3 regions of the Chondromyces crocatus genome follow, and region 1 is predicted to be linked to each of the others. Evidence: riboswitches for the same ligand, from Rfam matches in the RefSeq annotation. Region 1 holds a riboswitch; each other region holds the start of a gene.

Region 1 (10,107 bases):
GGAGCGAGAGCGGCTCGGGATCAAGGCATCGCGGCGGCAGTGGGCCGACAGCATGCTCACCTCGGAGATGAAGCGCGAGGAGCGCGAGAAGGTGACGCTGCTCATCAACGGGCTCACCGACGCGCAGATGTTCCTCGTGGAGGGGGCGCTGCGCGGCATCGGATACAGGGTCAACTACTTCGGGATCGTCGACAACGCGGGCTTGCAGGTCGGCAAGGAGTTCGGCAACCGCGGTCAGTGCAACCCGACGTACTTCACGGTCGGTGGGCTGGTGAAGTACCTGATCGACCTCCGCGACAAGGAGGGGATGTCGACCGAGGACATCATCAAGAACTACGTGTACCTGACGGCAGGGGCGTGTGGTCCGTGCCGGTTCGGGATGTACGTGACCGAGTACCGGAAGGCGCTGCGTGACGCGGGCTTCGACGGGTTCCGGATCTTCTTCTTCCAGCAGCAGGGCGGCCTGACGCAAGGGACGGGGGAAGAGACGGGGATCGACATGAACCCCGAGTTCTTCATCGCGATCGTGAAAGCGATCGTGTGCGGCGACGTGGTGAACGCGCTGGCGTACCGGATCCGGCCTTACGAGCTGATCCCGGGCGCGACGGACGTGGCCAAGGAAGAGGTGAAGCGGGTCCTCTACGAGGCGCTCCAGACGAAGGCGAACATCTTCAAGGCGCTCTACAACGCGCGGAAGGTGTTCGAGGGGGTGAAGGTCGACAAGCTCCGGCCGCGCGCGAAGACGTCGGTCATCGGCGAGTTCTGGGCGATGACGACGGAGGGCGACGGGAACTACCAGCTCCAGAAGTTCCTGCAGACCGAGGGCGGGGAGTGCGACATCCAGCTCACCACGGCCTGGCTGCTCTACAACATCTGGGAGGTGGCCCGTGACACGCGCGTCCGCAAGGAGCTGCGCGGTCAGGACGGCGGGGCCTACGGGCTCGACGGGATGGAAGGGCTCGACGTGGCGAAGCGGCTGGCGACGATGCGGCTGGCCGAGAAGGGGCTGCGCGTCGGGTTCCAGGCGTTCGCGCAGCCGATCGGGCTGTTCGACTACCACCTGCCCGACATGGACCTCGTGGCCCAGGTGGCCGAGGAGTACTACTCGAACGATCTGCGTGGCGGCGAGGGCCACATGGAGGTCGGGAAGCTCATCGTGAACTCGGTGAAGCAGAAGGCGCACATCACGGTGAGCGTGAAGCCGTTCGGGTGCATGCCGTCGTCAGGCGTGTCGGACGGGGTGCAGTCGCTGGTGACGGCGCGCTTCCCGGGGACGATCTTCTGCGCGGTGGAGACGAGCGGCGACGGGGCGACGAACTTCTACTCGCGCGTGCAGATGTACATGTTCAAGGCGCGCATCCTCGCCGAGGAGGAGCTGAAGCGAGCCTACGCGGAGACCGGGGTGACCGAGGAGGAGGTGCGGGCGTTCCTGGACCAGCACCCGAAGTACGCGAACCCGCTCTACCACGCGCCCCACAAGGTGGCGGGGTCGGCCGCGAACCTGGTCTACGAGGTGGCGCCGCTGATCAAGAAGTCGCTGGTCGAGCGGACGGCTGACCGGGCGCGGGCGGCGGCGAGCGCGGTGCGGGATGCCGCGCTGGGCGTGCCGGCGAAGGTGGCGGCTGTGCGTGAGGTGCTCACCAGGCCGGAGACGATGGAGCGGCTGCGCGAGGATGCGAGCCTGGTGGCGGACATCGCGCGCGGGAAGGTGAAGGATCGCTTCGGGCCGCTGGTGGAGAAGCTGGCGATCAAGGCGTACTTCGAGAACAACCGCGAGACGCGGACGGTGACGCACGAGGCGCAGCCGATCGCGGCGGAGTAGCGGGAAGGCGGCGGTCGCTGGTGAAAGGCGGCCGCTGCGGTGAGGAGAGGGAGGCGAGCGCTGTGGAGCGGACGCCTCCTTCTTCGTTTGTGGCTTCGATGCGATGACGTGTCCGCGGCGGTGTGGACGGTACGCCGACGGGCGATGTGGCCCGTTCAGGGATCGTTGCGGCGCTCGATGGTCTGCAGGACCTCTTCGAGGATGCCGCGCGGGGCGAGGCCGAGGCGGCGGTAGACCTCGCGGCCTTTGCGGTCGAGGATGACGACGCTGGGGACGTGGTGGAGGCCCTGGAAGGCGCCTTCTCCAGCGACGGTCTGCGCGTCGGCCAGGGCCATGGGGTAGGGGAGGCGGAGGCTGCGGGCGAAGGCCTCGACGAGGGGGAGGTTCTCGGGGGGCTCGAGGGCGAGGGCGGCGACGTTGAGCCGTGGGGTGTGCTCGCGGAGGAGGTCGGCGAGGATGCGGGCCTGCGCCTGGGAGGCGGCGTCGTAGGTGGTGAGAAAGCCGATGACGGTGATGCGGCCGGCGAGGGTGCCGGAGGAGAGTTCGCGGCCGTCGACGGTTTCGAAGGCGAAGGGGGGGAGGCCGCGCGGGGTGGCGAGGATGCGCTCGGGGGCGACCTCGGGGCTCTCGGCAGGGGGAGAGGAGGTGTCGCTGACGCAGGCGGGGAGGAGCGCCGCGGGGAGGAGCGCGGTGGCGAGGGTGAGCAGGGCGGCGCGGGTGGCCCGCCGTGCGTTCATGGCTCGCGTTCCTCGTCGTTCGACGCGGCCCGGGCTGCGTCGTCGGCCGGAGCGTCATCGGCGGCGGGAGGGTCGAGGGGCGTGCCGCCGAGGCGGGTATCGTCGTCCTGTTCGGTGGCGAGCAGCTCGCTGGCGAGCAAGAGGTCGCGGATGGCCTCGTCGTCGAGCTGGGTGTCCTCGAAGGCGAGGTCGTCGAACTGGCTGTTCTCGAGCTGGGCGTCGAACAGGTCGGCGCAGTGGCGCAAGGCGCTGGGGAGCTCTTCGCCGCGTCGCTGGTGGGCGAGGATGGCGTGGCAGAGTTCCTCGATGACCGGGTTCATGGGCGTCGCTTCCAGGCTCACGCCGTCGATCTGGGCGCCGGCCTGGGGCGCTTCGTCGTCGCGGAGGAGGGGCTCGTGCTGGGCCCAGAGGATGCCTTTGTCGGGCTGGTAGCGGCACCAGAGGACGCGGACGAAGCGGAGGTAGAGGGGGGTGATGAGGGCGGCCACGCGCTCGCCCTTGGGGGTGACGCCGCGCAGGGCGGTGCCGCTCTGGGGGCCGCGGGTGAGTTCGCCGACGGCTTGCTGGATGCGGGCGCGGCGCACGTCGTCGGTCTCGACGGCGAGGAGGGGGGCGTAGATGGCGATGGGGGGGACGTTGAGGCGCGGGCTGTCCTCGACGAGGACGTCGAGCCAGGCGTTGCGCGCTTCCGGGGTGAGCTCGCCGTAGACGTGGGCCGCGGCGATGGCGGCCTCGGCGTCGGTGGCGAGGGCGGCGAGCCACTCGCGCCAGGCCGCGACGATGCGGTCGTCCGGGGCTGGCTGGCCGTTCGAGGTGTCCTGCTCTTGCACTGCTTCGTCTGTGTCTTCGTCTGCGTCTCTGGCCGGGTCGTGATCGGCCATGTTTCAGCGCCCCGGAGGGACGAGCTGCGCCCCGATGTCACGCTCCAGGTCCTGGAGCAGCTCGGAGAACTCTGCGTCGCGGCCGGGGGGGGCCGTGAGGACGAGATCGCCTCCGCGTTCGGCGAAGACGTTGGCGAGCCCGTCGCTGGCCTCGATGATGCCCTTCAAGAAGACGACATCGGAGGGACGCACCTGGACGGCTTGCACGAGCATGCCCTGGGTCGCTTCGGCGACGGAGAGGGGTCGAGGGCCAGGGCGGCTGAGCTGGCGCCGCTCGGAGCGGGTGCGTTTCTGGGTGCCGGTCCCGGGATCGTTCGTGGCTGCGCCATCGGCCCCGCCCGCCGCTGCGTCGCGCTCGTGCCCCATCGTCATGAGGCGCGCAAGCTAAGCACCGCTGGATGGAGGGATCCAGCGGGCATCGGCTCTTCCTTCTGTCGTGGTCTTCCGGCCGCAGGATCTGCGCCGCTGTTTTTCGGGAGTGCGGGGAGGCGGGAGAAATCGGCCGGAGCGCGGCCGTCCGGCGGAGCGGTTCGCGCGGGCTCGTGAGTTTGCACCCCACGACGCGCTAGACTCGGCGGCGATGTCTCGAAGGCTCATCCGTTCGTCCACTTTGCCGTGTGTTTCCGTGACCCCTTCGTCCCCGGACCAGGGGGAGGAGCGTGAGCACGACGACGAGGCGGCCCTGGAGCTGCCGCCGCTCGACGCGGACGAGGAGCCCGCGGAGCAGGACGAGGATCTGGCTGCGTTGCTCGATGTGCCGGAAGACGAGGGGGATCCATTCGATGACGCGGAGGCGCGTGAGCTGCCCGTGGATCTGCCGGCGTCGGTCGAGGAGGAGGCGGGGGGAGACCGCGAGGACGAGCGCGAGGTCGACGTGGGGCCGCTCGACGAGGGGATGTCGCTCGACGAGGAGGCAGGGTGGTCGGGCGAGGAAGGTGACGGGAACGCCGATCACGGGGAGGAGATCGACGAGGTGGTGGCGGGCGACGACGATGGAGGCGCAGAAGGGACGGGGGAGGCGCCCGAGGACGCCGTCGATGAGTCGGAGCTGCCCGCGCTGGATGCGGACGACGAGGGGAACTACGAGGGGCAAGATCTGCTGGGAGAGCTGCCCGATCTGCCCGACGATCCGCCGCCTTCGTGGGATGCGTCGCCGTGGGCGGTGATCGCTGGTGCTGGCGCCGAGGTGCCGTGCGCGACGCTGGACGTGGCCAGCGGTCGGGTGGTGGCCGGGGGGAGTGTGCTGCTGGTGGTGCCGCCCGGGGAGCGGGTGGCGCGGCGGCCCGGGCTGGATGCGACGGCAGCGTCGGTGGTGCTGCTGGACGACGCACTGGTGGTGGCGACGCGGCGTGGGCGGCTGCTGGAGAGCCAGGATGAGGGGGCGACGGCGACGCCAATGGGGGCGTGGCGCGCGGGGAGCGGGACGCCGATGTCGCTGGCACGGACGCCAGGGCGGCTGTGGATCCTCTCGGAGGGGACGTTGTGGTCGCTGACGGCCGGAGGGAGCGCCGCGGTGCCGGTGGTGACGGGCTCGCGCGAGGGCGGCGTGGTGCGGATCGCGGCGAGCGGTGGGGCGTTGTTCGCGTTGTGGAAGGCGCGCGGGGCGGCGCAGCTCCAGCGGCTGCGAGGGGATGATGAAGGGCCGGTGGAGGTGCCGCTCGCGGGAGCGGCGCAGCATGCGGCGTCAGCGCGTGAGGTGGTGATCGCGGCCGGGGCGCAAGGAAAGGCGCTGGCGGTGGCGAGCGCAGAGGTGCTGTGCGTGTCGCGCGATGGGGGCGCGACGTTCCAGAGCGTCGGGGGGCTGGGTCGGGTGGTGGCGATGGCGTTCGCGGGGGCGTCGGAGTCGGCGCCGCTGCTTGCGGTGTGCGCGCGGGAAGGGGAGGCGCAGGCCGAGCTGGTGCGGATCCCTGCGGTGGGAGCGGCGACGCGGATCGCGACGCTCGGGGCGCGGCGCTCGGGCGACGAGGACGACGCGCCCGGGGCGAGCGGTGCGGCGATGGCGTGGGATGCGGGCCGTGAGGTGGTGTGGATCGCGTGTCAGTTCGGGCTGCTCGCGGTGGCGGCGAAGCAGGAGCACTGAGTCGAGTTTCACCGTGCGGTTCACCTGGAGCGCGCCGATCGCGAGTTCGCTTCAGGTGGCCAGGCGAGGGCTGCACGACAGCGATCGCGTCGTCCTTTCGCATCGCGGAAGGGAAGCCGTCGAGCCCGTCGTTCCTGCGGCGCGCGATGCGTGCGGTCCACGTCCCGGTGTCGATGTGCAGGGGGGAGACAGTGCGTGATGCCACGGGCGCGGCGAATGGATGCGTTCGGATGGCGTGCTCGATGATCTGCCGGTGACCAAAGGCCATATCGACGGCACAGGAGCTGCAGCGATTCATGTGATCGCATGGCACCAGAACGACAGTCCGGGATCGCCACCGAATTCGATGACGAGCGGATGGCAGGTGGGAGGGCCGCTGGCTGGTCGGGCTTTCGCACGTTCGTCTGGTCAGCTCGCCGCCACCATGGGTGGTGCCATCGTTGGTGCCGAGGTGCGGGCCAGTTCCAGGCTTCTCGGCGGGGATCCAGAGATGAGGACAATCAGCCATGAACACGACAGTTCACATGCCGACGGCACTCATTGCGGCCACCTTCGTGGGGGGCTGCATCGTGGCAGATGCCGAGAGTGCGGACGACGACAGAAGGTCCGTGGCGGACCTCGAATTCAAGCATTGCGCCATCGAGACGAGTTCCAGGACCGCTGACCAGGCCGACGTTCGTCCAGCATCACGTGCGCCCGAGTGCTTTCGAACCTTCTCCCAGGCCCTTCAGTTTGCGACCAGCGGGCGTGTGCAGCTCCCCCTGGAGGCCGTCCTGGAAGATCTGGACGAAGCCGTGGGGAGCCTCGATGCGCCCGGGCTCGATGGTACGTACGTGATCGGGATCGAATACGACGACGCCAATTTCCGTGGTTCCACGAAAACCTATTTTGGCGATACGACGTGCGATGGGACGGAGCGCTTCGTCAGCTGGGTCGGTGAGGAGTGGAATGACAGAATCTCGTCGGCGCGAGCGTATTCGGAGTGCAACCACTCGTACCACTACGAGCACATCAATTTCGGTGGTGCGATCATGGATTGTGGCAGCTCGTGCAATTACATCGGTGACGCCTTGAATGACGAGACGTCGTCGATCCGCTGGACGAATTGAGCCGCAAGCGGCCGAGGACCAGGGGCTCGCTCCACCTGTCCGCCCTCATGGAGCTGGCAGCGAGAACCTGAGCTGGCAGTGAGGACCTGGGGTCGAGCCAGCGCTTGGGATCGCTCATGGGCCGTGAAGCGTCATCGAGGGCAGTACACGGTCGTCATCGTCGATGGTCTCCCACACTGTATGAGCCACGAGCGAGCGTGGGACTCTCCACAAGTGTTTCTGTCGCGCTCCTGGGAGGGACAGATGGAGGCCTCGGTCGTCCTTCCTGGTTGTCTTGCCGGCTGGTCTTCCGTCGAGGGGGGGACGCACACGGCCGTCTCGCGCAGAAGTGCCGAGAGATGCTGGCGTCGATGCCTCGACCCCGACATCTGGTTGACAGGTCGACCCCCACCCCAATAGGTTGGGCCTGTGTTGGTTCCCCTGACACGGGTCAGGGGATGAAAAGGGAACCCGGTGTGATTCCGGGGCTGCCCCGCAGCGGTAAGCGAGAACGACCTTCACCTCAGGCACTGGTCCCTTCGGGGGCTGGGAAGCGGTGGACAGTAGGAAGCCGGCGAGAGCCGGAGCGCTCGTGAGCCCGAAGACCTGCCAGCATCTGGCGTCAGGAGACATCTGGCGCCGGTCACGACCTGGAAGCTTCGAGGGAGGCGGGTAGGTTTCGAGCTGGCAGGGCTCAACCACCTGTCCGCCTCGGCCCTGACCCGTCCCCCGCGCTGTTTTCAGTCGCCCGCGGGGGCGAGAGGTCGGTCCGAGGGCTCCTTCACCAGGGTCCGGCGCGTTCGCGCGCATCGGCTGGCTTCTTCGTTCCCGCGGCATCCGCCGTGGAGCGGTCAGGCACCGCTCCACGCACCGCGCGAGGAGAAGAGCATGCTGAGTGAATCGACCCCGAAGACCAACGGCGCGGCGCCGTTGCGTGTGTCCCCGACGAGGAGCGCGACCACCGAGGAGACCTACCCGCAGACGACGATGCGGGTGACGAAGCGCAACGGCTCGACCGAGCCGGTGGATCTCAACAAGATCGTCCGCGCGGTGGGCCGCTGCTGCGTGGGGCTCACGGACGTGGACGCGCTGCGGATCGCGACGCGAACGATCAGCGGGCTGTACGACGGGGCGACGACGCGGGAGCTGGACCAGCTCTCGATCCAGACGGCGGCGGCGCTGATCGTCGAGGAGCCCCACTACGCGAAGCTCGCGGCGCGGCTGCTGGCCACGTACATCGACAAGGAGGTCCGCAACCAGGAGATCCATGCGTTCTCGCAGTCGGTCGCCACCGGGCACCGGCTCGGGTTGATCAACGAGCGGCTGTACGAGTTCGTCACCAGCAACGCGCGCAAGCTGAACGACGCGATCGAGCCCGAACGCGACCGGGAGTTCGAGTACTTCGGGCTGCGGACGCTGCAGGACCGCTACTTGCTGAAGCACCCGCAGACGCGCCTGGTGCTCGAGACGCCGCAGCACTTCTTCCTGCGGATCGCGTGCTCGCTGTCGGAGACGGTGACCGACGCCATCGAGCTGTACCGGCTGTTCTCGTCGCTGGAGTACATGCCCAGCTCGCCGACGCTGTTCAACACGGGGACGAAGCACGAGCAGCTGTCGAGCTGCTTTCTGCTGGACTCACCCGAGGATCACCTGCGCGGGATCTACCAGCGGTACACGGACGTGGCGATGCTCTCGAAGTTCTCGGGTGGCATCGGGCTCGCCTACCACCGGGTGCGGTCGCGTGGGTCACTGATCGAGAGCACGAACGGGTATTCGAGCGGGATCGTGCCGTGGCTGAAAACGCTGGATGCGTCGGTGGCGGCGGTGAACCAGGGCGGCAAACGGAAGGGAGCCTGCTGCGTGTACCTGGAGACGTGGCACGCGGACATCGAGGACTTTCTCTCGCTGCGGGACAACACGGGGGACGACGCGAGCCGCACGCACAACCTGAACCTCGCGAACTGGGTCTCGGACCTGTTCATGAAGCGGGTGGAAGCCGACGGGTCGTGGAGCTTGTTCGATCCGAAGACGGTGAAGGACCTGCCGGACCTCTACGGCGAGGCCTTCGAGCGGCGCTACGTGGAGGCGGAAGAGGCCGGGCTCGCCGTGAAGACGGTGAAGGCGCGGGAGCTGTACGCGCGGATGATGCGGACCCTGGCGCAGACCGGCAACGGCTGGATGACGTTCAAGGACAAGTCGAACCTGGCGTGCAACCAGACGGCGCTCGCGGGGCGGACGATCCACCTGTCGAACCTCTGCACGGAGATCCTGGAGGTGACGTCGAAAGAGGAGTCGGCGGTCTGCAACCTGGGGTCGATCAACCTGGCCCGGCACACGGCGGTGCAGGACGGGGCGGTGGTGTTCGACTTCGAGAAGCTCGCGCGTACGGTGCAGATCGCGGTGCGGCAGCTCGATCGGGTGATCGACCTGAATTACTACCCGATCCCGTCGACGAAGGCATCGAACGTGCGCTGGCGTCCGGTGGGCCTCGGGGTGATGGGGCTGCAGGACGTGCTGTTCCAGATGCGGCTGCCCTTCGACAGCGAGGGGGCGCGCGCGCTGTCCCGGCGGATCGCGGAGGAGATCTACTTCCACGCGCTCACGACGTCGGCGGATCTGGCGGTGGAGAAGGGGAGGCACCCGTCCTTCGAGGAGACGCGGGCGGCGCGCGGGGAGCTTCAGTTCGATGCGTGGGGCGTGAGGCCGATGGATGGCGAGCGATGGGAGGCGCTGCGCCGCCGGGTGCAGGTGGATGGCCTGCGGAACTCGCTGCTGGTGGCGATTGCGCCGACGGCGACGATTGCGTCCATCGTGGGCAGCTATGAATGCATCGAGCCGCAGGTGTCGAACCTGTTCAAGCGGGAGACGCTGTCCGGCGACTTCCTCCAGGTGAACCGCTACCTCGTGGCAGAGCTGAAGCAGCTCGGCCTGTGGACGGAGTCGGTGCGCGCACGGCTGAAGATGGCGGAGGGCTCCGTGCAGGGGCTTGCCGAGCTGCCGGAGGCGCTGCGGGCGCTGTTCAGGACCGCGTGGGAGATCCCGATGCGTGCGCTCATCGACATGGCGGCCGATCGAGGGGCGTTCATCGATCAGAGCCAGTCGCTGAACCTGTTCGTGGAGAGCCCGAACATCGGGCAGCTCTCGTCGATGTACTTCTACGCCTGGAAGAGGGGGCTGAAGACGACGTATTACCTGCGTTCGCGGCCCGCGACGCGCATCGCGAAGGCGACGGTGGAGGCCCCGCCGGCGGAAGCCAAGAAGGACGCCGCCGACGTGGCGTGCTCGCTGGAGAACCCGGAGAGCTGCGAGGCGTGCCAATGAGCCTCGTCAGCCGACCTGCGCGCCTCCTCGATCCGGGCCTGTGCCTGACGCTGCGGCCGATGGCCTACCCGGTCTTCTTCGAGATGTACCGCGACGGCATCAAGAACACCTGGACGGTGGAGGAGGTCGACTTCGCCACCGACGTCGGGGACTTGCAGCGCAAGATGAGCGGGGCGGA
Region 2 (10,107 bases), 690 kb from region 1:
TCGCCACCGGGTCACCACCCCGTGGCAGAGCGCCGTCACCAGCTTTCTCCTGCGCAAGCACCTCATCCAGCCCTGACGAGACACGCCCATGGAAGCCGAAGACATCGAAGGCAGCGCGAAGCTGATCGAGACCATCCAGGCCGGTGGCGTGATCACCGGGCTCGTGATCCTGCTCATCACCTGGTTCCTCGTCCGGGTGGCCACCTCCGCGCTGGAGCGCACCGGCAGCCGGTTCGTGCACCGGCGCCTCCTGCTCCACCAGATCGCGACCCTGCTCCGGTTCGGGATGTACATCGGCGGCATCGTCGCCGCGATCGGCACCTCGCTGAACCTCTCCAAGGAGGTGGTCCTCGCCCTGACCGGCACCATCGCCGTCACCATCGGCTTCGCGCTGAAGGACCTGGCGTCGTCGATCCTCGCCGGCCTGACGTTGATCATCGACCGGCCGTTCCAGGTGGGCGACCGGGTGCAGTTCGAGGATCACTTCGGTGAGATCAAGGCGATCGGCCTGCGCTCGGTGCGTCTGCTGACCGAGGACGATCTGCTGGTGACGATCCCGAACAACAAGTTCCTCACCGAGGTGGTGGCGTCCGCGAACCAGGGGCGCCTCGACATGGTGGTGAAGCGCGAGTTCTGGGTCTCGCCCGAGCAAGACCTGGATCTCGTCAAGCGCGTGGTGGAGGAGTGCATCACCAGCAACCGCTACGTGTTCCTCGGGCAGCAGTGGAGCGTGCGGATGGAGCAGGTGATGTTCCCGTTCGGCGCTGCGGTGCGCCTGGAGGCCGAGGCGAGCATCCTCGACATGAAGTACAAGCAGGAATACGAGGGCGCGCTGACCGAGCGCGTGCTCGCCGCCTTCCGCGAGCGGAAGATCATGCTCGCCGGCCCCGCGTGGCCCGCGAAGGCGCCGGATTCGGTGCTGTCGCCGAGCTGAAGTCCCTGTCGTCTCCGAGCCGTCCGGGGGGGCGGCCTGGCGCTATCGCCAGCGCAGTCTGGGAATCGTGTGTTCTGCGTACGATTGCCCCTTCGGCACGTTCTCGGTGTCGGCCCTGAAGTCTCGGTTCTTGTCGGAGAAGCGGCGGGGGTAGATCCGTGCCCGGAGAAAGCCGTCCGCGCCATCGACGAGGGCGCCGAACGAGTACCCGTGCTCGGCATTCGCGTCGCCTCGTGCGGGATCGCCGTGCGTGGCGCCGGCAACGACGCGCACGATGCCGTTGCCGCCTCCTGCCCAGAGCCCCTCGCTGTCGTGTTCGTGAACATGCCCGGCGAGGTGGAGGTGGGCGACGCTCCGCAGCTCGCGGTCGACATCCCGCTGGTCCGCGAGCCATCCGGCGGTTGCAGGGTGATGAGAGAGCACGACGAGGAGTTCGTCGGCCTCTGACGGTGGCTCCGCCAGGGTCTCCGCGAGCTGTCGCCTGCCCATGCGGAGCTTGCCCTGATCCTGATTGTCGGCAGCGAGCAGGGCGGAGTTCAGGCCGATCAGGCGCACCCTCAGGCCGTCCCGCCCTTCCAGCGGCGTGTGCCACCAGAGGCGGGAGGACGCCGGGGTCGGAGCGCCCAGGCAAGCCGGCGAAAGGTCGCGGGCGAACGCGAAGTAGGCGCTCTGGCGCTGCGTGAGCTGTTCACGCTCCTGGGCCTCGTCGAGCGCCTCGTCGAGAGATTCCGAGCCCTCACGAAGGCTCGTGAGAAGCCGCCGGGTTGCGCGGTCCCGGTCGACCTGGCGATCGACATCGTGGTTTCCAGGCACCGCGAAGACGTGGCGGAGGTCCAGCCGGACGGCTCCTGCCAGGTCCTGCAGCCAGTCCTTGGCGCGTGCGTACTGCTCGGGCTGCGCGCTCCAGGCGATGTCGCCGGTCACGAAGATGGCGTCGATGCGCGGCAGCCCCAGCTCCCGGAAGGTTGCGGCATCTGCCTTCAGCTTGGCCAGAACCAGCTTCTGATCTGCGCGATGCGCGGCCGTGGGGTGTCCGAAGTGCACATCGGAGACGTGCAGCCAGGTGAGCAGCGGCTCTCTTTCGGTTCTCAAGGTGGGGGGGCTCGGAAGAGGCTCCGGCGCAGGGTGTGACGTCGGGGTGGTCGTGCGGGTGGAGACAGTTGCGCTGCTGGAGGCAGTTGCGCTGCTGGAGGGGGAGGCTTCGGAGGGCACGCGTTCGTGGCGCCGCAGGTCCAGGAGGTCTTCGAGGCCAGGTTCTCGGCCGTCGAGGAGCCGTCGCCAGGGGGAGCCTTCACCGTCCAGCCTGAGGCCCGTCATGAGGTGCGCGTACTGCGCATGGGCGAGGGCCAGGGCACCTTCGAGGCCGCGGAGGCTCCCTCGATGGCGCTGGAGATCCTCCGCGTGCTGCTGCCAGGACCAGGCGACGAGCTGCGCGTCGAGGGGATGGTGGCGCAACCAGGAGTCGGTCGTCTCATCGACGCTGAGCGCGTCGGATCGGCGAGCGGCCTGGTAGCGGACGAAGCAGACCAGGTGCTGACAGGCAGCGAGCTGCCCGAGAGAAGAGAAGAGCAGCGGAAGGGAGGACTGGCTTTCGAGGTGTGCGTGGAGAACGCCGTCACCCATGTCCGGAAGGAGCCAGATCCTGGGCAAGGAGAACGGGCGGAAGGGGGCCGGCGCTGCTGGGGAGACGTCGAGTTCGTCGCTCCAGGCAGGGCCGACGTGACGACCGACATGGCGCCCGAACTCCGCAAGGAGTTGAGTGCCGAAAGAATCGACGGTTGCCTGGTTTTCGTAGAGCTGGCAGAGCTTGCCGATCGATCCGCTGAACTCGTGGGTGAAGTGGCGGACGAAGCGGTGGGCGAGGTCGTGGGTCGCCGAGGTCGGCGGGGAGTTCTCGGCAGGCGCGTGGAGAACACGGGTCACACCCCAGCCTGCGAGAAAGCGCGCAGCCGCCTGTTCGACGGTGTCGGTGTTCTGAAGGCGCGTCACGAGACGCGCGGCGCCGAGAAGGGCGCAGTGGACCGTCGTGTCGAGCGGTCGGCGTGGGGTCCAGCCAGGTGGGGGTTCCATCGAGACGCCTCCGGCGAGAGGTACCGTCACCTTGCAGAGGCGGTGGAGCGTGTGCAGGCCGGTTGCCTGAGAGAAGTACTGGAGCAGCCCGCTGTCGGGATGCGTCGCAGCGAAGTTCAGCCGCGACGCCGCTTCGTCCCCCACCTTGCTCAGCATCCAGACGATGGCCGCCCGTACGGCCGCTGGGGCCGGGGACGGCCTCGCGCCAGTCGCCCAGGCGAGCGTCAGACGGTACAGGGCGGGGCCGTTCAGCGCGGCGAAGACGGCCGCCCAGACGTCGTCCGTCACCCCTTCGGAGAGGAGAGGCGCAAGCTCCGGCTCGTCGAGCAGCACCGCGAGGTGGGGCAGCAGCTCGGGAAGGTGGCGGTTCGCTCGGATGCGGTCCACGGCCTGCGTCGTGAGGCCCCAGAGCTTCATCTCCAGGTGGAGGCAAGCCACCGCGTCGGTGGCCGGGGCCTCTCGTTGCTTGTCGGCCAGCACCTCGGCGAGGGTCTTCGCGCCGACGTCGGAGAAGAGCTTCACCTCCTCCAGGGCGGTGAACCAGGCGCCGAAGAAGGCGGGATTCGCGGTCCAGAAGGTGACGGCGCGGTCGAGGATCTGGCGGCAGTCCCTCGCCGTGAACTCGAGGTCGTCGCGCAGCGCGCGGGTGAGCGTCAGCCAGCCTTCGGCGGCGTCTGTTTTCTCCAGCGACCGGAAGAGGGCAGAGACGATGGTGTCGAAGGCGGTGTCCCCTCCGCCGCCAGGTCGTCGTTGCACCACGTACAGCCGGAGGAGCAGCACCTCCTCCCAGGCCGGGTCGCCGAGGTGCTTCACGAAGAAGGCGGGGTTGTCGTGCTCCAGAGGAGCGCAGGTGAAGGCCCAGGCGGCGAGGTACTCCTGAAAGGAGAGGTGGAGGAACGAGAGCTTGCCGCCCCCACGTTCGAGCAGCAGCCCGGCGCGGTCGCCGATGAAGTCGAGGAACTGCCTCATCTCGTCGCGTGCGTCCGCGAGATCGAGGTGGGGTCGAGCGCGCTGGCTGCTCGCGAGGTGGCGCTGGGCGAGGCACTCCAGCGCCTCGTCGCGGTCGATGAGTCCCCGAGACGCGTCGTCGCGCAGCCTGGTGCGGGCCTTCCAGGGGTGGCTCTGGATGTGGAGGGCCAGGTGGGCCAGGTAGTCCTTCTGCCGATCCTGGTGCAGGCGCAGGTGCTCGAAGGGGTGTCGCTCGGCGTGGTCGGCGGGGCCGCGCTTGGCGTCGAGCCAGCTCCGGAGCAGCATCTCGATGCACTGCTCGTAAAGCCGGCCGCGATCCTGCGGGAGGTCGCCGACCACCTGGTGGATGAAGGCGATCACCGTGAGCAAGAGCGGGTTGCCCGCGAGGCGGCGCACGCCGGGCGTACGAAAGATGGCGCGGCGCAGTGACTCTCGTTGCTCGGTGCGCTGGCCGGGGGAGTCGGGGATCTGGATGCCGTACCAGCGCGCGAGGAAGTCCTCGATCTGGTCGTCCTGGAGCGAGGCGATGCGTACGTGCTCGAAGCGGTTCGAAGGGAGCGCGATGTCGGGCGTGTAGCCGTGGATGCGCGAGGTCACCCAGATGGGGGCGCGGGGATACTCGGTCTGGAAAGCGCGGATGTCCTGCGCGAGGCGGTCGCGGGCGGCGGTGCTGCCCACCTCGTCGAGCCCGTCGAGCAGCACGATGGCCTGCCCGAGCCGGAGCATGGCGTCGAAGTGCATGTCGTGTGCACCCGGGAGCGACAGGTCCGCCCTGGCGCTCCGGGCGAGATGGTCGATGAAGCGCAGGTCGGGGGTGTCGGTGCGGGCCATCGTGAGTTCGCGGAGCGAGATGAAGAGCGGAACCCGCGGCTCCAGCGCTGGCCGGGTCAGCGGGATGAGGCCTGCGCAGACCAGGCTCAGGTAAAGAAGCAGGGTGGTCTTGCCCATGCCTGGATCGCCGAGCACGACGACGCTGCGGTGCGTGCTGAGCAGCTCGTCGAGGCTCCGGTGACCGAGATGTCCGCTCTCGTGGACGAAGCGCAAGGGGACGAAGAGGTGATCGAGCTGGATGCCTCGAAGGTCCCGCTCGTGCAGGAGTTCGGGGGGGAGGCCCAGCAGCCGCACGTGCGCATGGCGGTCCGTCACGCGTTCGCGGTAGTCGGTGGTGAAGGTCCGCAGAGCGTCAGGAGGGACCTCGGGCGACCGCATGGGCGCCTGGCGCGCTGTCAGGAGGTCGGGAACCACCGAGGGGACATCGATGGCAGACGATGGTTCCGCGGAGGGTTCTCCTGCGACGGCCGTCTCCCCAGACTTCGTCGGCTTCTCCTCGTGCATGCAGACCAACCCCCGGTGATTCTCCACATTGCATGGCCTGCCCGATGAGCGTCAACGGCCGGGAGGCCCGGGCTCATCGCGTCGGGAACCTGTCGCTTGACAGGCGAAGGCTCCTGAGGGTACGGGATCGACGTGCTGGTGCCTGCGCCCGTGCGCAGGCTTAATAGGGAACCCGGTGTGAATCCGGGGCTGCCCGGCAGCGGTGAGTGAGAACGAAACCCGTCTGGTGCACTGGCTCCCCGAGGGAGCTGGGAAGCGGCGGGAAGTAGGAATCCGGCGTCATGCCGGAAGGCTCGCGAGTCCGAAGACCTGCCAGCATCCGTGCGCGAGAGACATTCGCGGGCGGTCCGGCCTGGAGCCTCTAGGGAAGGCGGCAAGGTTGAATGTCGAGGTCGATGCGGATTCGCGTGACCCCGGATTTCGAGCCTCCTCCTTGGTGATTCCAGGTCGTCCTCTTGGGCGATGAAGGATTCGGAGGTCGTTGGTTCCGGATGCCGTGATGCATCGATAGACGGTCGTCTTTCAGGGGTTCGAGCCCTGAAGGCGTGATGGGCATGGCCTGCGCGGGCTTGCGGGCGCTGCATTGCAGTGCTCCGTGGGGTCATTGCGTGGGACGCGATGGCCTTGGAATGGTCGTCGTGAATGCGCGGAGAATCGGCGGCATGGTCGCTCGGTGAGAGCGGGCGTGTGTCTCGGCAGGGCTGGCGCGCGCTCGCTCCAGAAGGGCGGACGTGTGCTTCGACGAGGCGGGTGCGTGTTCGCTCCGAGAGGGCGGACGTGTGCCCTGAGGTTGCGAGGTGATTGGCCGTGGAATCGGTTCGTTATCCGGAGGGGCATGTCCTCCTGCGCAATCTGGGCCGCACCTATCCGGTCGTCTCGCACGGGCAGGGGGTGTACCTGTTCGACCGGCAGGGGAAGCGTTACCTCGACGGGTCGGCGGGCGCGCTCGTCGCGAGCGTGGGGCACGGCAACCGGGAGGTGGCGGCGCGGGTGCACGAGCAGCTCGTGCAGGTGGCGTACGTCAACGGGACGCACTTCACCTCCGAGGTGACGGAGCAGCTCGCGGCGCGGCTGTGCGCGATGGCGCCGGCGGGGCTCGATCGGGCGGCGTTCCTCGGGTCGGGGTCGGAGGTGATCGAGGCGGCGATCAAGTTTGCGCGGCAGCTCTGGGTCGAGCGGGGGGAGCCGCAGCGGGCGAAGGTGATCGCGCGGATGCCGAGCTACCACGGCAACACGCTCTACGCGCTGTCGATGTCGGGGCGGCCGCACTACAAGCGGTTCTTCGGGCCGCTCCTGTCGGAGGTGGTGACGACGGCGGCGCCCTATCCGTATCGGTCGGGGCTCGACGACTACGAGCGCGAGGGGGCGGCGCACTATGCGCGGCTGCTGGAGGAGACGATCGTGCGCGAGGGGGCGGAGACGATCGCGGCGTTCATCGCGGAGCCGGTGATCGGGTCGTCGGCAGGGGCGGCGGTGCCTCCGCCCGGGTACTTCGAGCGGGTCGGGGAGATCTGTCGGCGGCACGGGATCTTGATGATCGCCGACGAGGTGATGTGCGGCTGCGGGCGCACGGGGCGGTTCTTCGCGAGTGAGCTTTTGGGGTTCTCGCCGGACCTTCTGGTGCTGGGGAAGGGGCTGAGCGGGGGGTACGTGCCGCTGAGCGCGCTGCTGGTGAAGCAAGCGCACCTGGAGGAGATGCGGCTGGGCTCCGGGGGGTTCATGCACGCGCAGACGTACCTGCAAGCGCCGGCGATGACGGCAGCGGGGGTGGCGGTGCTGGACTACTTCGAGCGGCACGACGTGGTGAACCACGCGGCGCGGATGGGGGAGCGGCTCCACCGGCGGCTGCGGGAGGTGGTGCTGCCCCTGCCGCACGTGGGCTCGGTGCAGGGGGTGGGGCTCATCGCGGGGGTGGAGCTGGTGGAGGACGAGGCGACGCGGAGGCCGTTCCCGCGGGCGCGGAAGGTGGTGGAGGGGCTCCTGGATCGGCTCTTCGAGGAGGGACTCATCCTGTGGCCGAACACGGGGCACGCGGATGGGACCGACGGAGACCTGGTGATGATCGGCCCGCCGCTGACCATCACCGAGGGCGAGGTGGACGAGCTGGTGGAGAAGCTCGCCCAGGGGATCACGCACTGCTTGGAGAGGCCATGACGGTGTGCATCACGGTTTCGGTTCGCGACGCTGGCAGGACGGCGCCGCGTACGGAGGGGTCATGACGTTTCGCATCACGTATTCGGTTCTCGACGCCGACATGACGGCGCTGCACGCGCAGTTCGACGAGGCGCTGGCAGCGGTGCGCCGTGGGCTTGGTGGGGTGTTCCCGTCGTGGATCGGGGGCAAGGCGTTCGAGAGCGGGGATCTGCTGGAGAGCCGCAATCCGGCGCGGCCCGGGGAGCTGCTCGCGCGCTTCCACCGCACGCCCGTGGGCGAGGTGGATCGGGTGATGCGGGTGGCGCGGGAGGCGCAGCGGGGCTGGGGCGCGACGCCCTGGCAGGAGCGGGCGCGGATCCTGCGGAAGGCGGCGGACCTGATCTCGGAGCGGCGGCTCTCGCTGTCGGCGATCATGGCGCTGGAGGTCGGGAAGAACCGGCTGGAGTCGCTGGGGGACGTGGAGGAGTCGGCGGACCTCTTGCGCTACTACGCGGGGCAGCTCGAAGAGGCGCAGGGGTTCGTGAAGCCGCTGGCGCGGCTGTCGCCGAACGAGGACACGCGGAGCGTGTTGCGGCCGTACGGGGTGTTCGTGGTGATCGCGCCGTTCAACTTCCCGCTGGCGCTGGCGGCGGGGATGAGCGCGGGGGCGCTCCTCGGCGGGAACGCGGTGGTGCTGAAGCCGAGCGAGGAGGCGCCGTGGTGCGCGGAGGGGCTGTTCCACGCGCTGAGGGACGCCGGGCTCCCCGACGGGGTGTTCCAGGTGGTGCACGGGGAAGGGGAGACGCTGGGGGCGGCGCTGGTGGCGCATCCCGGCGTGGACGGGGTGGCGTTCACGGGGAGCAAGAGCGTGGGGTACGCGATCCACGGGCAGCTCAACGCGACGCGCATCCGGCCGTGTTTCCTGGAGCTGGGCGGGAAGAACCCGGCGATCGTGTGCAAGGACGCGGACCTGGAGGCGGCGATCGAGGGGTGTTTCCGGTCGGCGTTCGGGCTCTCGGGGCAGAAGTGCAGCGCGCTGTCGCGGGTGTACGTGCACGAGTCGCTGAAGCAGGCGTTCCTCGCGGGGCTGTCGGAGAAGGCGCGGAGCGCGCGGGTGGGGGACCCGACGGAGGTGCCGACGTTCGTGGGGCCGGTGATCCAGCCGGCGTCCGTGGCGCGGTTCGAGCACGCGGCGGCGGAGGCGCGGCGGGATGGTGTGGTGCACGCGGGCGGGGAGCGGCTGCGGCTCGCGGGGGCGCTTTCGGACGGGTACTTCGTGGCGCCGACGGTGGTGGAGATCGCGCACGGGCACCGGCTGATGCGCGAGGAGCTGTTCCTGCCGTTCGTGGGGGTGACGGGGTTCGGCGCGCTGGAGGAGGCGCTGACCTTGGCGAACGACTGCGCGTACGGGCTGACGGCGGGGATCTTCAGCCGCAAGGACGCCGACGTGGCGTTCTTCCTGGAGCACGCGGAGGCGGGGGTGCTCTACGCGAACCGGCGCACGGGGGCGACGACGGGGGCGTGGCCCGGGGTGCAGGCGTTCTCTGGCTGGAAGGGGAGCGGTTCGACCGGCAAGGGGGGCTGCGGTCCCTACTACGTCGCCCAGTTCATGCGTGAGCAGTCCCAGACCCGGATGGGTTGATTCGAGGTTCCAATGAGCATGCTGTTTCCCGAAGTGCAGGTCGCGCCCCCTGGTCCCCGAGCGCGGGAGATCATCGCGCTGGACAGGCAGTACGCGTCACCGTCGTACATCAAGGAGTACCCGCTGGTGGTGGACCGGGGGGAAGGGCCCTGGGTGTACGACGTCGATGGCAACCGGTTCCTCGACTTCATGGCGGGCATCGCGGTGGCGTCGACGGGGCACGCGCATCCGCACGTGGTGAGCGCGATCAAGAGCGCGGCGGAGCGGTTCCTGCACATCTGCGGGACGGACTTCTATTACGACTCGTTCGCGCAGATCTGCGCGCGGCTGGCGAGCTACCTGCCGGCGATGGGGCCGAAGAAGGTGTTCCTGACCAACTCGGGGACCGAGGCGGTGGAGGGGGCGCTGAAGCTGGCGCGGCACCACACGCGGCGGCAGTACGTGGTGGCGTTCAAGGGCGGGTTCCACGGGCGCACGTACGGCGCGATCTCGCTGAACTCGTCGAAGGTGGCGCAGCGGGCGTTCTTCGGGCCGCTGTTGCCAGGGATCCTCCACATCCCGTACGCGAACCCGTACCGGAGCGAGGGGGGCGGGGACGAGGCGAGCCATCCGGCGCGGCTCCTCGAGAAGGAGTACTTCGTCAACCACGTGGACCCGCGGGAGGTGGCGGCGATCTTCGTGGAGCCGATCCTGGGCGAGGGGGGCTACGTGGTGCCGCCGGTCGGGTTCCTGGAGGAGCTGCGGCGGATCTGCGACGAGCACGGGATCCTGCTGGTGTTCGACGAGGTGCAGTCGGGCATCGGGCGGACGGGGAAGATGTTCGCGGCGGAGCACTTCGGGGTGATGCCGGACATCCTGCTGTCGGCGAAGGGGATCGCGTCCGGGATGCCGCTCGGGGCCATCGTGGCGAAGGAGAGCGTGATGAGCTGGCCGCGGGGGTCGCACGGGAGCACGTACGGGGGGAACCCGGTGTGCTGCGCGGCGGCGCTGGCGACGCTGGATGTGGTGGAGGGGCTGCTCGATC
Region 3 (10,107 bases), 510 kb from region 1:
GGACGCGAGGACGCCACCCACCGCCCAGGGGAGGAGCCGGCGCATGCCGCTCGGTGCCGCGGCGGGAGCGCCACTCGGAGGTCGCGGTCTGGGGCCCAGGGAGTCGGTGATGGGGGGCGGGACGAAGACGGGCGCGCCCGGGGGAGGTTGCGAGCTGGCGTCGGGTGAGAGCAGGCCCGGGTAGGCGATCGGGTTCGTGGGCGGGGCGGAGTGCGGACCCGAGTGCGCGCCGGAGTAGGTGCCGGAGTAGTTCCCCGTGTAGTTCGCGCCGTAGTTGACGGAGGCGGTCGAGTGCTCGCCGCTCGTCGCGAGCGAGGGGCGCGAGCTGCGGCTGTAGTTGCCCGCGACCGCCGGCAAGACGTCGTTCGTGTCCGTCAACGTCGCGCCACCCGTGCGCTTCAACGCGATGAGGACGTCGTTCATCGAGGCGAAGCGGGCCCTCGGGTTCTTGTCGAGGCACCGGTAGATGAGCCCCTCCATGGCAGGAGAGATGGCGAGCCCCGGGTAGACTTCGTGCATCGGCGGCACGGCGTCGTGCACGTGGGCCATGAGCGTGCTGACGCTGGCGCCACGATCGAACGGGACCTGGCCGGTCAGCATCTCGTACATCATCACGCCGAGCGCGTAGACGTCCGTGCGCGCAGAGATCTCGCCGCCGGTGATCTGCTCGGGCGCCATGTACTTCGGCGAGCCCATGAACAGCCCTTGCTGGGTGAGGTCCTGGCCGCTCTCGACGTCCTTCACCAGGCCGAAGTCGAGGACCTTCACATGGTCCTGCTCGTCTTCGTGGGTGACGAGCAAGACGTTGCCCGGCTTGAGGTCGCGGTGCACGACACCGAGGCCGTGCGCTTCGCGGAGAGAGCGGCAGATCTGTCGCGCGATGTACGAGGTGCGCTGCTCGTCGAAGGGACCTTCCTCGCGGAGGGCGCGGTGCATGGTCCTGCCCTCGATGTACTCCATCGCGATGTAGTAGATGTCGTCGCTCTGCCCGTAGTCGAAGACGGTGACCGTGTTCGGGTGGGTGAGCTTGGAGGCCGTCGCGGCTTCGAGGACGAAGCGGCGGTGGAACTCGGGATCGCGATCGCCGTCGTACTTGGGGCTGAGGACCTTGAGGGCGCAGATGCGTCCGAGCGGCGCTTGCTCGGCGCGGTAGACCTTGCCCATGCCACCACGCGCGATGACACTGACGATCTTGAAGCGATCGTTGATCACGCGACCGATGAGCGGATCCGACAGAGCAGCACCCTTCGGCGAGGTCGAGCTGCCAGTTCCCTCTCGCTGGCGGTCGTCGGACATGATCTGCGCGCTCCCCGCGCGGTTCAAGAAGGAGACGTGGCGGGGCTGACAACCGCCTCCGTCGCAGTCTGACCGAGGCGGCTCCGGCGTGTCAATCTGTCGACATCTCCTTCCTGTACGCACACCGGCAGGAGGGTCATGGCGACCGGGATGGCAGGTGACCTTTCCGTGATAGCGGCAGCCCAGCCGGGCGATGGCGGCCGGCCTGCGCGGAGGCATCCGGCGCTGGAGCCGAGCTGTCTCGAGGAAACGGTCTGGGGTTGGACGTAAGGGGAAACGCGAGCGATGATCCGCTTCTGCGGAGGCCGCGTTACCGTCGGGCCAGAACGACGAAGGTGGTGACGCCGCCTGGAAGGGTCAGGCCCACCCAGACCCGGTTGTCCTCGTCGGTGGTCAGCGCGAGGGCCGTGTTCGGGGTGGTGAGGCGGAGGACCTCGGCAGGCTCACCCTGGGGCTGCACCGTGGCGCCCGACGTGTAGGGGGTCGCCAGCGGGTCGAGGTAGTCATAGGTCGCGGGATCCGTCGGCTGGAAGACGACGAGGCCGGGAGCGTCCCCTTCGGGGGCCATGGCGGCCAGCGCGTCCCCAAAGCCAGGGAGCTCGAACAGCGTGGTCCCCTGGGTGGCCCCCGCACCACGAGCCACCTGCCCGGCTGCGTAGGCCCGCGCTTCCTGACCGTCCGAGAACGTCGGGAGGATGGCGAAGGCGTTGCCGGCGCGGTCGATGGTGAGCGGTCCGGAGAAGTCACCCCAGCTGTCGACCTCGACGGGGGCGGAGCAGGTGGCGTCGCCCTCGGGCAAGAAGCGCGGGTTCTGATCGGCCGTCCCGCAGCTGTCGGCGGCATACAGCGCGTTGGCGCCGCTGGCGCCTTCGCCGAGCAAGGAGAGGCCCGTGTAGAGCAGGCGCCCTGCCAGGGCCGTCGCTGCATAGAAGCCGTTCACGGTGTACCGCTCCGTGACGGTGTCGTTGGTGACGAGGAGGAGCTCCCCTTCGGTGTTGGGGAAGGCGCCCGTCCAGGAGAGTGCGGTCCAGTCGAAGAAGGGGAGGTCGAGCGCCTGGCCTCCGAAGTATGAGCCCGCCGGGGTTCCGGTCTCGATCGTCGTCACCGTGGAGGTCATGGCGCCGGTCGCGCCGGCCGGTGGCGAGAGGCGTACGAGATGCGCGGGGTCTCCGTGCTGGTTGTCCACCTCCAGGAGGAGGGGGCCGCCATGTCGGCCCCAGGTGACCGAGCCGAGGGAGACGTCTGCGGTGTAGACGCCGACCGCACAGAGCGTCGAATCCACGATCGAGAAGGCGTCCGCGTAAGTCGAAGGATCGAGGCAATCGCCGCTGTCACCCCCCGCGCCGCCCGTGCCGCCTGCGCCGCCTGCCCCGGCGCCTCCCGCGCCGCCCTGGCTGCTGGTCGATGCACCCGAGCCGCCCGAGCCATCCTCGTCGCCTCCTCCGCATCCGCTGGCGGCGGAGACACCCACGGCCACCATGGCGCACAGCCCGATCGACGTCCAGGAGAGGTCCCAGCGACCGCCCCGCATGCTTCTTTGCCGTCCCATTGCTGCTGTCCTTTCCGGGCGCCACACCGCGCCGTTCCACACGGTCGACTCCGTGCTCGGGGCAGCGCGCGGCCAGGCGAGGACAGGGCGAGACCTGATGCCCGCCGCATGCTCCACCCCGGAGCCGCGGACGGTCTCATGCAGCAGGTTTCCTGGCTCCCGGATCGTCCTCCAGCGGTCCTTCCCAGAGGCGGCGCTTCCTTGAAAGAAAGGCGCCGGAGCTCCAGTGGATGTTCCGCCTTCGTCCCCGGTCACAGTGGCGGGGGCCGCGCCGGTCTCTCACCGGCTTCCCTGTTGGCTGGCGCGAGGCGTCGCTGCGAGGACGACTGCCGCCCGGGACGAGCCCCGGGCATCGGTCGGCCGACACGGCTGTGCCTCGCGCCCACTGCGCGAGATCGGCAGGCCCGACAGGCCTGCACCCGCGACCTAGTTCAGGTCACGGTAGAGCGTCAAGCGCTCCGATCGGTGTCCTGGCGTCCCAGGCGTGCTGCAGGGGGCTTCCGGTGCGGGTTGGGTGGAGCCGGCCTCATGGGGATGGAAACTTCGAAGGCCGAAGGGTAGGAGGAGGGTAACGCCGGCACGTCTCTTCTCTGTAACGACTCGTTGCGCTTGTCGCTCAGATAGACGACGCTGTCGCCCAGGTTGGTGTCGGCACGCACCGGCGTTGAGGCTCTACCGTTTTGACTGAGGCCGTGACCAAGACGTCTCCCCCTCCCATCACTGCCGGAACGGTCATCAATGACCGTTACGAGATCCGTCAGAGCCTTGGTAAAGGCGGCATGGGCGAGGTCTTCCTGGCATTCGATCGCTCCACCCAGCAAACGGTGGCGCTCAAGGTCGTGCGTGAAGAGTCGCGCATGCCCGGAGACGACGAGGCGCTTCGTCAGGAGCTGCTGCTCGCGCGATCGGTCGGCCACCCCAACGTCTGCCGCGTCCATGACCTGGCGCCGAGCCTCTGGGGCCCGATCCTGGTCATGGAGCAGATCCCTGGCCAGACGCTGCACACGCACATCCGCAAGCGGAAGGCGCAAGGGGGGTACTCCGCCGACGAGTTCCGCAAGATCGCGAGCGAGGTCTGCAACGGTCTTGCGGCGATCCACGCCCAGGGGCTGGTGCACGGTGACCTGAAGCCCGGCAACGTGATGGTCTCCGAGGGGCGGACGGTGATCCTGGACTTCGGCTTCGCTCAGGAGCGCGCGCGTGCTTCGGCGCGCAAGCCGGGGGCGCCGCCCGACGGCGGGACGCCGAACTACATGTCCCCGGAGCGGTTGCGCAGTGGTGGTGCCAGCCCCGAAGACGATGTGTACGCGATGGCCCTGACGCTCTGGGAGATGTGGACCTGCCGCGTCCCCGAGCCTGGCTACAAGCCGCGGGTCAAGCCGATGAAGCAGCAGATCATGTTCGATGTGCCGGCAGGCCTGTCGCATGACGAGATCCGGCAGATCTTCCGCGGTCTCAACGAAGACCCGACGATGCGCCCGCAGGCGCGTCACATGCGGTTCTTCAACCCGTCGCAGCTGACGACGAGCCCCATCCAGCTACCGCGAGAGCGTCTCGATCCAGGTCCGCCGCCGGGTGGCGCGCTTCGGACGAACTTCACGCCTGGCGCGCAGTCGTTGCTGGTCAGCTACGCGAGCAACGCGCCGGACATCGTGGGGACGCTGCTGCCGCTGGACAAGTCGGTGATCACCATCGGGCGGCGGAGCGATCAAGACATCGTGCTCTCGGAGGCGACGGTCTCGGGAGCGCACGCGACGCTCCGGTGGCAGACGGGGACGTGGCTCGTCGAGGATCACGGGAGCACCAACGGGACGTACGCCGACTTCAACTACGAGCGGAAGACGCAGGTGTCGCTGCTGCATGGCGGCGAGGTGCAGCTCGGCGAGTGTCGGCTGAAGCTGGTCACCTTCGGCTCGGACTCGCCGCACCACAAGAAGGCGAAGCAGTACCTGGCGAAGCGAGACGGGCTCACGGGGTTGCTCGTGCGCGAGCATCTGATGAAGGCCATCGACGAGGATGGACTCTTCGCAGAGTGGGCCGAGGTGCCGATGCAGATTGCGCGCTTCGAGCTGCGGGGGCCGAACCGGCAAGTGAGCGAGCGGCCGACCATCCTGGAGATGCTCGCGCTGCGCAAGGCGGCGCAGCGGGTCATCGACTTGACCGAGATGCTGCTGCTCAGCCTGACGCCGGCGGTCGCGGGCCGTACGGGGCCCCTCAAGTTTGCGGTCTCGGTGGTGGGGCCGAGCCTCGAAGAGGCGCGCCACGTCGTGGAGCAGGTCGTGGCGCAGGTTCAAGGGACCTTGCCCGAAACGCTGGAGCTGGCGGCCACATTGGTGAAGTTCGAGCCCGGGCGACCCGCCCGGACGCTGGTGGATTGACGCAGTAGCGCGATGAACAGGCCGCTCTTTCCTTCCAGCCCTCCCTCGCAACCGTCTCCCTACCGCTACCTCGGTCGTGGCGGGGGTGATCGACCGGTCCGTCTTCAGATCATCATCGCGCTCGTGGCGGGTCTGATCCTCGTGGCGGTGCCGCTCTATCTCTGGCGACGACCGCGGCCCGAGCCGATCCCCACAGCGGATGCTGCGCAGGCCAATGCCAGCGTGCTGGCGCTCCCGATCCCGCTGCCGGAGACGTCCACGCCAGCAGCGGTGACGCTGTCTCCGTTCACCACAATCCGTTGCGAGAATCCTGGTCCTGGCAAGACGGCGCCAGAGCGTTGCGATCACGTGACGTTCTTCGAGGATGCGCTGTCACGCGCCATCCGCGAGAACGCGAGCTGTGCACCGTCTGGGAAGACGCCTGTCACCGTGAGCTTCGTCCTGGAAATGGATTTCCGACGCAAGCGGACCAACCTCTATTCGGGCAAGTCGAGCACCATCAAGCGCGCCAAGGCGAAGGAGCTGATCAAGTGCATCGACCGTGCGATGCCGAAGCCCGACTGGGGGACGATTCCGCATCAGTACGTGAAGTACAAGGTCAACGTCATCGCCACGTACCCGCCGGACACGTCCCTGTAACCAGAGCGCTTCGGGCACGCGGCGTCGTCCGGGCGATCCTGGTCGCGGGCTCTCTTCTCCTCCTCACGAAGCCGGGAGAGGCCGATGAGGGGACGGTCGCTCCGCGCCCTGCCGTCGTGCAACCGCGTCCCGGTGTGGCGCCTCCACGAGCACCCGGTGCGGGGCAGCTCCCACCCGAGCCGAGCGCTGCGGGCGCCGGCGCGCTCGCGGGGGCCCCGACGGCCGCCACGGATGCGCCGCTGCAGCTGCGCTACTCCCCTTACGAGGTCGAGACGATCCGGCGCGCGCTGGCGCGTCTCGACGCCTCCATCGACTCGGAGCCAGAAGGGAAGATCATCGAGGGGATCGAGATCATCCCGCTCGAGGTCTTCGAAGATCGCGATCCGGCGCCTGCGTTCGTCAACTGGTTCCACTCGACGTCGCGGCCGTTCGTGCTGCGGCGCGAGATGCTGCTTCGTTCGGGTGAGCCCTATCGGCAAGTCCTCGCCGACGAGACGGCGCGCAATCTGAGAGGGCGGAATCAGCTCTCGCTCGTCCTCGTGTTTCCGGTCCGGGGCAGCAGCCCCGATCGGGTGCGCATGGTGGTGGTCACCAAGGACGTGTGGAGCCTGCGGCTGAACTCGAACTACCGTTTCGCTGCGGGGAGGCTGGAGTACCTCCTGCTCCAGCCCAGCGAACAGAACCTGCTGGGGACCCACAATTCCATCGCGGCGCAGATGCTCATGGACCCGGCGACCGTCTCACTGGGCGGGAGCTACACGATGCCCTACGTGGGGGGCAGCCGGATCGTTCTCAGCACCGACGCCAACGTGATCCTGGGACGCGACAGCGGCGAGGTCGAGGGGTCCTTCGGGTCGTTCAGTTACGGTCAGCCGCTCTACGCCACCATCGCGGAGTGGTCGTGGGGGGCGGTCGTGAGCTGGCGAGAAGAGATCACCCGACGCTTCGTCGCAGGGCAGGTGGCCACCTTCGATGCGGATGCCACGCCGGAAGAGGACGACATCCCGTTCCGATACCGGAGCTCTGTGCTCGGGGGGAGCTATACGGTCACCAGGAGTTTCGGTCGCCTGCTCAAGAACGATTTCTCGCTCGGGATCCAGGCGAGTCGCCGAGTGTATCGGGCCGGTGACCTGTCGAATTTCGATCCTGATGCGCGTCGAGAGTTTCTTCGTCGAGCCGTCCCGACGAGCGACACACGCATCGGACCCGCGTTCGAGTACCACACCTATTCGGCGCACTTTCGACGGGTGCTGGATCTGAACACGCTGGGGCTCCAGGAGGATTTCCGGATAGGACATGATGTGTCGCTGAAGCTCTATCCGGTGCTCCAGGGGCTCGGATCGACGCGCAACTTCGCGGGCGTGGCCGTGGCGGCGGGCTACACGGTGCCGCTCGGCGACGGTCTGGCGCGACTCGTGGTGGAGAGCGTCACGGAGGCCGAGCCGTCCCGGATCGCGGATGGCTCGATCCAGATCGCTGGCCGTATCCATACGCCTCACTTCGGGATCGGGAGGCTGGTGTTCGATGCCGTCCTGATGCACCGCTACCGCAACTACATGAACCGGCTCACGCAGCTCGGCGGGGAGTCGCGCCTTCGTGGGTACGCGACCGGGGAGTTCATCGGTCCCGACATGTTCGCTGCCAACCTGGAGTTTCGCAGCGTGCCCCTGGAGATCTGGTCCGTGCAGCTCGCGGGGGCTGCGTTTTTCGATGTGGGGGATGCGTTCAGGGGCTTCGACGACTTCAGGGTCAAGCAATCGACAGGGGTGGGGTTGCGTATCCTGTTTCCACAGCTCGACCGGACGGTGATCCGGGCCGACTGGGGATTCCCCCTCACGCGCGGTTACGTGGCGAGAGATTCCTTCCCTGGAGACATCATCGTCACCTTCGGGCAGGCGTTTCAGCTCCCTGCCCCGTCGGTGTCTTCTCTGTAGTCGTTTTGGCCGACCTCGAGCCCATGCGCGCGATGCGCGTCCTGTACGCGGCGAACACGCCCTCGTGCTCGGAGGAGACCCGCTCCTTGTCGAGCGCAGTGAGCACTTCCGTGCGGGGTCGACCTGCGAGCAGGGTGTACCAGGCGCGCTCGATGGCGCGTCGTAGCCGGGTGGTCTCGTCGGGCGCTGTCGGTTCGGTGGATGGGGAGCGCGATTCCGTGGTGAGTTCTCTTGCGCGACGTGCGTGGTAGGCGCGCGCGGCGGCGCTCTGGCCTGTGTAGCGGCCGGATTCGAACGTGGCGATCTCGAGAAGGTCGGGCTGGAGCTGATCGGTCTCGACGGGCTGCGGGCGACCTCCGAGCGACAGCCCGCTCCCCGGCTCGATGTCGAGGGCGAGTGTGGGGAGGGTGGTGAGTTCGATCGGGTACGGGGTGGCACTGAACGCGCGGAGGGACCAGACCTCCAGCGTGCCAGCCTCGCTGCGGAGGACGACATCGAGGGAGCCATCGCCGTTGAGATCGCCCAGGGACGCGCGCTGGATGTCGTCGTCGTCCAGGGGCACGTCTCCGAGGAGAGGATGGGCAAGTAGCTCGGTGGCGCGGAAGTGGTCGAGGTCGCGCAGCGACCGAGGCCCGAGCGTCAGGACCAGTCCGCGAGAACTCACGACGCGGACTGCCGTGATGGGGCGCCCGAGCCGGTCGACGCCTCGATACCCACGCGCAACCACCTCACCGCCCCCCCGGGGGAGGTTGCCTCGGAGCTCCGTCACGACGGTCAGCCCGCGTGCTGCCGTCTCTTGATCGATGATCTGAAGCTGGGCGCCGAGGTCTGAGGCCTGGATGAGCACCGAGGGGGGCGGCGCTTCTCCCCCACCCCAGGGCGAGACGCTGTGGTTTCCGCCGCACGCGGTGACGAAGAGAAGGCACGCCGCCAACGTCTCGTTTTCTGTTACCTTGAGGCCTCGCATGCGTCTGCTCGTCGCCGACAAAATGAACCTCTCCGCCCTCGAGGAACTGCGGATCCTCGGGATCGAAATCCTCTATCGGCCCGAGCTTACCAGGGACACCCTGGCGGCCGCCCTGGATGGCATAGGCATCCTCGTGGTTCGCTCGACGGAGGTCACCGCAGCAGCGCTCAGCGCGGCGAAGCACCTCAACCTGATCGTCCGCGCAGGCGCCGGGGTGAACAACATCGACGTGCAAGCGGCCAGCGTGCGCGGCATCTACGTCGCCAACTGCCCCGGGAAGAACGCGATAGCGGTCGCAGAGCTGGCGATGGGGTTCATCCTGGCGCTCGACCGTCGGTTGGTGGATGCGACGACCGACCTCCGCGCTGGTCGCTGGGAGAAGGCGAAGTACTCGGCAGGTCGGGGGCTGTACGGTCACCGGATCGGGATCGCAGGGCTCGGCGCAGTTGGTCGTGAGCTGCTGGAGCGCGCGCGAACGTTCGGGCTCACACCCCACGCATGGTCACGCTCGCTGACACCTTCACGCGCGGCGAAGATCAACGTCGGCTTTGCCCGCACCCTGGAGGAGCTCGCGGCGAAATCCGACGTGCTGTCGATCCACCTTCCTCTCACGCCCCACACGCGCGGCGTGGTGAGTCGACGGGTCCTCGAGGCACTTCCCGAGGGCGCCATCCTGGTCAACACCTCTCGCTGGGAGGTTCTCGATTACGCGGCTCTGGCCGAATTTGCGCCGAAGAAGAACCTTCGGGTAGGTCTGGATGTCATCCCGGACGAGCCGAACGAAGGGAAGGGGACCATCGATCCTGCGCTGTTCAGCCAGGGGCTCATCTACGGCACCCCGCACATCGGCGCCTCGACCGAGCAAGCGCAGCTCGCCATCGCCATGGAGACGGCGCGGATCGTGCGCTCTTTCCTCACCAAGGAAGACGTGCCCAACGTCGTGAACATCGCGGCAGCCTCGCCTGCGCGCTTTGCGGTGGTGATCCGGATGCTGGACAAGGTCGGGGTGCTGGCGAACTGCCTCGCCGTCCTCAAGCGCCACAACATCAACGTCGAGGAAGTGTCGAACACGGTGTTCGAAGGCGCGCTGGCGACGTGCACCAAGCTGCGTGTCTCCGGTCGTCCGAGCGAGGCTTGTGTGAAGGAAATTCAGGCATTCGACGAGGTTCTGCACATCGATGTGGTAGCCTTGCCGAACCTTGCGTGAGGTCCTGACGTTCCGCGGGGCGCTCACTCCTTCGGCGGGATCGATGTCCGTGAGTGAGCTGGAAGTGCGGCCACAGAGGCCGGTTCGGTTCGAGTGAGCAGGGTCGGCCCTGCTGAAATCGTGAGCCCTGGGCCGCT

The links. A riboswitch is a leader RNA that binds a small molecule or an ion and turns the genes downstream of it on or off. The one in region 1 is predicted to bind cobalamin.
Region 2: another riboswitch for cobalamin. It lies ahead of CMC5_RS09620 (aminotransferase family protein); the one in region 1 lies ahead of CMC5_RS12230 (ribonucleoside-diphosphate reductase subunit alpha).
Region 3: another riboswitch for cobalamin. It lies ahead of CMC5_RS14205 (hypothetical protein); the one in region 1 lies ahead of CMC5_RS12230 (ribonucleoside-diphosphate reductase subunit alpha).

What each region holds. Positions count from the first base shown of each region.
Region 1 covers NZ_CP012159.1:3,280,448-3,290,554, forward strand. The annotation lists gene CMC5_RS12200 (2-hydroxyglutaryl-CoA dehydratase) at 1-1,822, shown strand, start outside; gene CMC5_RS12205 (TlpA family protein disulfide reductase) at 1,978-2,559, opposite strand; gene CMC5_RS12210 (hypothetical protein) at 2,556-3,440, opposite strand; gene CMC5_RS42400 (DUF4911 domain-containing protein) at 3,444-3,812, opposite strand; gene CMC5_RS12220 (midas domain-containing protein) at 4,066-5,520, shown strand; gene CMC5_RS12225 (hypothetical protein) at 6,027-6,629, shown strand; cobalamin riboswitch at 7,025-7,236, shown strand; gene CMC5_RS12230 (ribonucleoside-diphosphate reductase subunit alpha) at 7,497-9,929, shown strand; gene CMC5_RS12235 (ribonucleotide-diphosphate reductase subunit beta) at 9,926-10,107, shown strand, end outside.
Region 2 covers NZ_CP012159.1:2,585,800-2,595,906, forward strand. The annotation lists gene CMC5_RS09605 (hypothetical protein) at 1-76, shown strand, start outside; gene CMC5_RS09610 (mechanosensitive ion channel family protein) at 89-934, shown strand; gene CMC5_RS09615 (metallophosphoesterase) at 977-5,182, opposite strand; cobalamin riboswitch at 5,428-5,639, shown strand; gene CMC5_RS09620 (aminotransferase family protein) at 6,116-7,462, shown strand; gene CMC5_RS09625 (aldehyde dehydrogenase family protein) at 7,524-9,083, shown strand; gene CMC5_RS09630 (acetyl ornithine aminotransferase family protein) at 9,096-10,107, shown strand, end outside.
Region 3 covers NZ_CP012159.1:3,795,002-3,805,108, forward strand. The annotation lists gene CMC5_RS14200 (serine/threonine protein kinase) at 1-1,296, opposite strand, end outside; gene CMC5_RS14205 (hypothetical protein) at 1,607-2,845, opposite strand; cobalamin riboswitch at 2,991-3,138, opposite strand; gene CMC5_RS14210 (FHA domain-containing serine/threonine-protein kinase) at 3,538-5,223, shown strand; gene CMC5_RS14215 (hypothetical protein) at 5,236-5,862, shown strand; gene CMC5_RS14220 (BamA/TamA family outer membrane protein) at 5,979-7,796, shown strand; gene CMC5_RS14225 (VCBS repeat-containing protein) at 7,744-8,730, opposite strand; gene CMC5_RS14230 (NAD(P)-dependent oxidoreductase) at 8,762-9,970, shown strand.